DNA from 2 places in the Oceanobacter sp. 5_MG-2023 genome. Region 2 is predicted to be linked to the other one. Evidence: predicted binding sites of a transcription regulator. Region 2 holds the regulator's gene; the other holds the start of a gene.
The links. The regulator LexA, encoded in region 2, represses DNA repair genes until DNA is damaged. The targets are predictions, from matches to a motif close to TACTGTNTANNTANACAGTA.

Region 1 (3,427 bases), on a different contig from region 2:
GATGTGTCTCCCCAGATATGGCGGCCTTGGCCGCTTTTTACCAACGTCGGCCGTTGGCAGATTTGTGCCTTTGTGCCGAAGCCTCTGTAACATCGGTGACGACATTCGTCGTTGCTGTCTGTTTTCCTTTCTCTGATAGCGCTTCTGTGTGGTTTGCCGCTCTGGTTATTTGACGGTTGGCGGTGCTGTGATCTTGCCCGGTTAATGAATATTCATGCTGGGCCGTATCATTTTATTGCTTTGTCAGCCAGCGCTACGCCTGTTTGACCAGTGCCAGCATCTCTTTGGCATGAGTCATGGTGCTGTGTGTGATATCAACACCTCCCAGCATACGAGCAATTTCCTGAGTCCGTTGGGTGTCGCCGAGTTCTGTAATACGCGTGTGAGTGTACTCATCGCCAGAAATCTTACTGACCATAAAGTGCTGATGTGCTTGCGCCGCCACCTGGGGCTGGTGGGTGACGCACATGACCTGGCCGCGTTCACCAAGAGCACGCATCAAGCGGCCCACCCGCTCAGCGGTGCCACCGCCAATACCAACGTCTACTTCATCAAAAATCAGGCAGGCAATATCGCTGGTGGCTGCGGTGACGACCTGAATCGCCAGGCTGATTCGTGACAGCTCACCTCCGGAGGCGACTTTGGCCAGCGGCCCGGCAGGCATCCCCGGATTGGTTTGAACCATAAAACGGATCTGGTCGATGCCGTGCTTGCCTGCTTCACTCAGTGACAGCGGGTTGATATGGGTTTCAAACCGGGTGCGCCCCAGTGCCATGGCATCAAATTGATCACATACGTTGGCATCCAACCTGGCGGCGGCCTGGATGCGTGCCTGGCTCAATGTCTGCGCTTCGGTCAAGTAGCGCTGTTCCAGTGCGATCACTTGCTCTTGCAGATCTGCGAGGTCTTCGTCTGACATGCTTAGTTCGGCAAGTGCGGCTTCTTGCTGCTGCCAGTGATCGTACAGCTCAGTCGGTTGGATCTGATGCTTGCGTGCCATGCTGAAAATATCACTGAGACGTTGCTCTACCTGCTGTAGCCGGTGGGGGTTAATGTCTACCTGCTCCAGATAGCGACGTAACGAGTGACCTGCTTCCTCGAGCAGTATCTGGGCTTGCTGCATTAAGTCACGTGCTTCTGTCAGGCTGGTGTGCTGGTCATCAATACGCAAGAGTTGCTGATAGGCAACCCAGGCCATCTGGGCTGCTCCCTGGCTGTCACCGTCGTCACCTGTGCTGGCGGCCAGTGCCTGTTGTCCGCCCAGTAACATGGATTCTGCATTGGCCAGGCGCTTATGCTCCAGCTCCAGATCCGCCAACTCCGTCACGCCGAGAGACAATTCTCGTAATTCTTCTACCTGATAGCTGAGTAATTGACGCTGAGCCTGGACTTCACTACTGACTTCCTGCAGCTTGTGCAGGCGTTTTTTCATACGTTGCCATTGCTGAAAACAGTTGGCGACTCTGGTGGCCAATGGTTTCAGGTTGCCAAAGGCATCGACGATGTCACGAGGGGCGTCTTTTTCCATCAGCCGTTGGTGGGCGTGCTGGGAATGAACCTCGATCAGATGTTGTGATAACTCACGCAAATCGTTGGCAGACGCGGGGCGGCCATTAATATAGCCGCGGGAGCGGCCCTCGGCCGAAACAACCCGCCGCAGCAAGACAAGGTCTTCTTCATCAGGAATATCGCGGCCAGCCAGCCACTGACGAGCCTTGGGTGTTGGGCAAAAACTGGCGCAGATTTCCGCACGTTCAGCACCTTGTCGCACCATGGCGGCATCGGCACGTTGACCCAGCGCCAGACCAAGAGCATCCAGCAGAATGGATTTGCCAGCACCGGTTTCTCCAGTGATGACGGCCATGCCGCGCTGAAACTCCAGTTCGAGATGTTCAACCAGGGCAAATTGATGAATAGACAGATGGGTGAGCATGAAAATAACGCCTTTATCTGAATGTATAACCAGTGTTTTTATATACAGTACTTGTTACTGTCAAGTGACAAGTTGAATTCTCTTACGGTTATACCCTTGAATCCGACGAGCGGAACCCCATATAGCTGCGAGCGCCATTTTTCGACGAGAGGAGTACTTCATGTCAGACGAGCAAAAAAATCAGGACGAAGCCCTGCAAAACGAAAATCAGCAAGCTGATGCCAGTATTGAGACCGGAGAGGCTGAAGAAGCGGCAGCCACCGATCAGCCAGATGTTGAAGCACAGCTGGCAGCAGCCCAGCAAGAAATCGCTGATCTGAAAGAGCAGGTTCTTCGCGTTCAGGCCGAAATGCAAAATGTACGTCGTCGTGCTGAACTGGACGTGGAAAAAGCCCACAAGTTCGGTCTGGAAAAATTTGCCAACGAAATGGTTACCGTCGTGGATAACCTGGAGCGTGGCCTGGCGGCCGCACCGGAAGAAGAGGCGACCAAAGCCATTCGTGACGGCATCGAGATGACGCTGAACGGATTCCTGTCGGCCCTGGCCAAGTTTAATGTCGATGTGGTCGATCCGGTTGGTCATCCGTTTGACCCTGAACACCACCAGGCCATGACCATGGTCGAAAGCGCGGATGCCGAACCCAATTCGGTGGTTGCTGTGATGCAAAAAGGCTACCTGATGAACGGTCGCTTGTTACGTCCTGCAATGGTTGTTGTGAGTAAAGGCAGCTCTGCAAGCTGAATGGCAGGTTGCAAAAATTTAATGGCATGCCTTGAAAGCGCCAGCTTCGGACACATATACAAGTCATAGGCAAATACATCGCAACGTTCCTCGTTGCAATCGGTTAAAGACAAGCAAGCAGTGATCACTGCTCGAGTTTTGGAGAGATTTATCATGGGTAAGATTATTGGTATTGACCTGGGAACCACCAACTCCTGTGTGGCGATCCTGGATGGCGATAAGACCAGAGTTATTGAAAATGCAGAGGGTGATCGTACTACACCGTCTGTCGTCGCTTACGCTGACGAAGAAGTACTGGTTGGTCAATCTGCCAAGCGCCAGGCCGTTACAAACCCACAAAATACCTTGTTTGCGGTCAAACGTCTGATCGGTCGTCGCTTCAAGGATGATGTGGTTCAGAAAGACATCAAAATGGTACCGTACAAAATCATGGAAGCCAGCAATGGTGATGCCTGGGTTGAAGTACGTGGCGAGCAGTTTGCTCCCCCACAGGTGTCTGCTGAAATCCTGAAAAAAATGAAAAAAACCGCTGAAGACTATCTCGGCGAAAGCGTTACCGAAGCAGTGATTACCGTACCTGCTTACTTTAACGACTCCCAGCGTCAGGCGACCAAAGACGCCGGTAAAATTGCCGGTCTGGAAGTCAAGCGTATTATCAACGAACCAACCGCAGCGGCGCTGGCTTATGGCATCGACAAGGAAGGTGGCGACCGGACTGTTGCTGTCTATGACCTGGGTGGTGGTACCTTCGA
Region 2 (3,427 bases):
ACAGAGGATAAAAACAGAGACAGAGACAGAGACAGAGACAGAGACAGAGACAGGATAAACTCTGATCGGCAAGCGCAAGGGCAAGGAACAAACGCCGCTGCCCACTCACCACTCAGGCAAAAACAGTAAAACCGGAGTCTGGCTCCGGCCTAGCGATGAACAATGACGGTTTTTTTCGTCAGCCCGGAATAAACATCAATCGTATGATTCTGCGGTGCTGTCGGCATCCAGACAGCCTGGGTGGCCACCTCTGCCGTCGCCGGATTATGCAGCACCAGACTGACGGTATCCGAATTATTGATCGCCGCCAGCGGATACACCTCTTCCGGCAAGATCGAAATCACCAGCGTGGTATCTCCCTGATACGACAAATGATTGCCCGATTTACCCGCACTTGCCCGCAGCGCTTTCATGGAACCGACCATACGAATATTACTGGCCGCCTTACGCACGCCCTGGGCATTCTTGACCAGCACATCAAAACGGTCTGCAGACTGTATTTGCGAAACCGGGATGGAACCGTGGCTGACGGTCAAGGTATATAAAACACGATTATCCGCCAGTCGTTCCGATAACGTCGGGATATCCGGAGCCGCAAGCTCACCAAAATAAAAAGGCATGCCCGCTTGTTTAGCCACCTTGAGCACCTTGCCGACCACCAGACTGGCATCCAGCGCCTGTCGATCCGTTTTTTCAATTTCGCGCATCGTCAGTGTGTTTTCAGTCACCAGGGTACCGGCGGTCAAGGTCTGGTTAGCCACCAGCACCGTGTGGTAATTCATCTTGTCGATCTGGCGATATCCCAGCACCGCAGTCAGCAACGCTGAAATAGAAAATACCGTCAAACCAACAATGGCACTGCCATTTAATCTGCGTTTCATGATCCATTCCTCCGTAACCACTGAACGAATAAAGGTTCTGACCCATTGGTCAGAACCTGATCAGGCGATCAAGGAGCAGTCAAGGTCCCTGCAACAGCAGCAGAACTGGCACCCAGACTGGCAGCCGTTGCACCACCTTCCAGTGCGGTGGCGGTGACGAAGGTAAACTCGGTATTGTCCCCGGCAATCACATCTGGCGCGTCGCCATAAACCGACCCTTCGACAGCGGCGGTACTTTCGCCATTCACCAGACCATTAAATGCGTAGGTCTGATCCAGGCTGCCAATGGCTTCCGCAACGTCTTCCATTTCTGCTGTCAGTGCATCGCGCATGGTCACCAGACCCACTGTCAAACCGACCACCATGGTAGTCACCAGCAGCACCAGCTCCGAGGTCATAACGAAACCACCCTGTCTGGTTTTATGCGCCGTAATTGAAGTTGTCATAATGTAATCCTCATTGCATTTTAGGTATTTTATAGGCTGTAAAAACGTTCAAGCATTTCATTGTTAACCCCTTGTTTACTCTGCTCTAGCCAGTCGTTAACCGGGGTTACATGGGTATTGCAGCCGTTGTGCCAATTTTTGAAATACCCTTTCCAGCGGCGTATCCGGCGATACAAAAACACCATATTTGCCAGCCCAAAAAACATAAAAACCCTTTATTAATGCGGGTTACAGCGATGCCGGAATATTTTATAAAATATCCTGGCCTGCACCAGAAACCCTGAATATCAGCTCAATAACAAAACGTAATGCCTCTCAATACCTGACTTTGCCATGGCATGACGTTTTTTGATTCGCAAAATGAAAAGTAATTTGGGAATCAGAAACAGCCCAGTGCCGGAACCTCGCAGGCAGTCGATCCGGAAAAGATCAACTACTGTGGGTTTACACAGTGTTTTTTACTGTATATATTCACATCTACTGTACAGATAAACAGATATGGAAACCCTATGATCAAGCTCACCGCCAGACAGCAGCAGGTACTCAACCTGATCAAATCCGCACTGGAAGAAACCGGTTTTCCACCCACTCGTGCAGAAATCGCCAAGGAACTGGGATTCAAATCCCCCAACGCCGCAGAAGAACATCTCAAGGCACTGGCACGCAAAGGCGCAATCGCCATCATGCCCGGTGCCTCCCGGGGTATCCGGATTATCGGCACGGAACCGGAAGGCCTGCCAGTCGTTGGCCGCGTGGCTGCCGGTGAGCCGATCCTTGCCCAGGAACATATCGAGGAATATTGCAGCTTGCCCGCCAATTTCTTCAAGCCAAGTGCCGATTATCTGCTGGAAGTACAAGGCGACAGCATGAAAAACGTCGGGATTTTTAATGGCGACCTGATTGCGGTACACAAGTGTGAAAGCGCCCGTAACGGTCAGATTGTGGTGGCCCGGGTCGAAAACGAAGTCACCGTCAAACGCCTGGAAAAAAATCGTAACAAGGTGCTGTTACACGCCGAAAACGACGCCTACCGACCGATCGAAGTCGATTTGCGTCAGCAGGAATTCAATATCGAAGGTTTGTATGTCGGAGTCATCCGCCGTAATCACTAATCAATCCGCCCAGACAAGACAGCCAGTATCGGTCAGTAGTCATTCACGAGGTTTTGTATGCGCCAACTCAGCTTGCCAGTCGATCGTCAGCCCGTATTGCCGTTTACGAGTATCAACCCGATAACAAGCAAGCCACACGCCTGTGGCAGCCTGACCGAAGTGATTGTCTCTGATGACAGCGCGATCCAGCCGATGCAGCTATTACCCATGCTGGCGCATTGTAATGCCAGTGACCGCTGGCTGATGTGGCTCAGCCCGAACCGGACGCTGAACAAACGATCACTGGCTGATATGAATCTCGACAAGGCACCGGTTATTCATATCGATCTCCAGGCAGATACCCAACAACTGTTGTGCCAACGCATTCTCAACAGTGGTAATAGTCACCTGATTATTGAATGGCAAGGGAATATCAGCCAGCGTGAACGTCGCCGCTTGCATAGTCTGGCACGGCAGAGTGGCAGCCATGTCGTACTGGTACAGGTCCGCCCAAACCTCTGACATACATATAACAGTCACGCATAAAAAACGGGTAGCCAGGCTACCCGTTTTTTCATTACCCAGCGAAGCGTTTAATGCAGCGGATAGCTGTGTTCTTCAACATCAAAGTCATCATCCACATCCATGCCCGACAGCTCGCTGACCTTACGGACACCGGCTTCCAACATCACACGTGCAACATCCATATGGTGCTCACTCAAGCTGGCTTTGGCATCCTCTGAAAAGTGGATTCGCATTAATGCATCACCGTCTTGCTCATCGGCCCGACGTAATGCAACATCCCCATTGGAAAGCTCAATAATCTCGAAAAAGCGTGCCATATATCGTCTCATAAAAAGTGACTGATCAGTCTAACACAGGTGCGACAAACACACGCAGGGCAGAATTTCAGGATTCGCGCTGATTGGCTCGTTGCTCATCGATAAGCTGATGAAAGCAGGCCAGCCAACCGGACACATCCTCTCCATCCCCCGACACCGGATCGTCG

Region 1: recN (DNA repair protein RecN) is a predicted target of LexA. The motif match lies at 1,964-1,983, and genes of this name have one in related genera.

What each region holds. Positions count from the first base shown of each region.
Region 1 covers NZ_JAUORS010000003.1:147,899-151,325, forward strand. Annotated here, with positions in the region: gene recN (DNA repair protein RecN) at 254-1,933, opposite strand; gene grpE (nucleotide exchange factor GrpE) at 2,094-2,675, shown strand; gene dnaK (molecular chaperone DnaK) at 2,829-3,427, shown strand, end outside.
Region 2 covers NZ_JAUORS010000004.1:53,974-57,400, reverse strand. Annotated here, with positions in the region: gene Q4551_RS04200 (SAF domain-containing protein) at 150-881, opposite strand; gene Q4551_RS04195 (hypothetical protein) at 950-1,327, opposite strand; gene lexA (transcriptional repressor LexA) at 1,837-2,439, shown strand; gene Q4551_RS04185 (cell division inhibitor SulA) at 2,497-2,940, shown strand; gene Q4551_RS04180 (hypothetical protein) at 3,012-3,260, opposite strand; gene Q4551_RS04175 (DUF6586 family protein) at 3,328-3,427, opposite strand, start outside.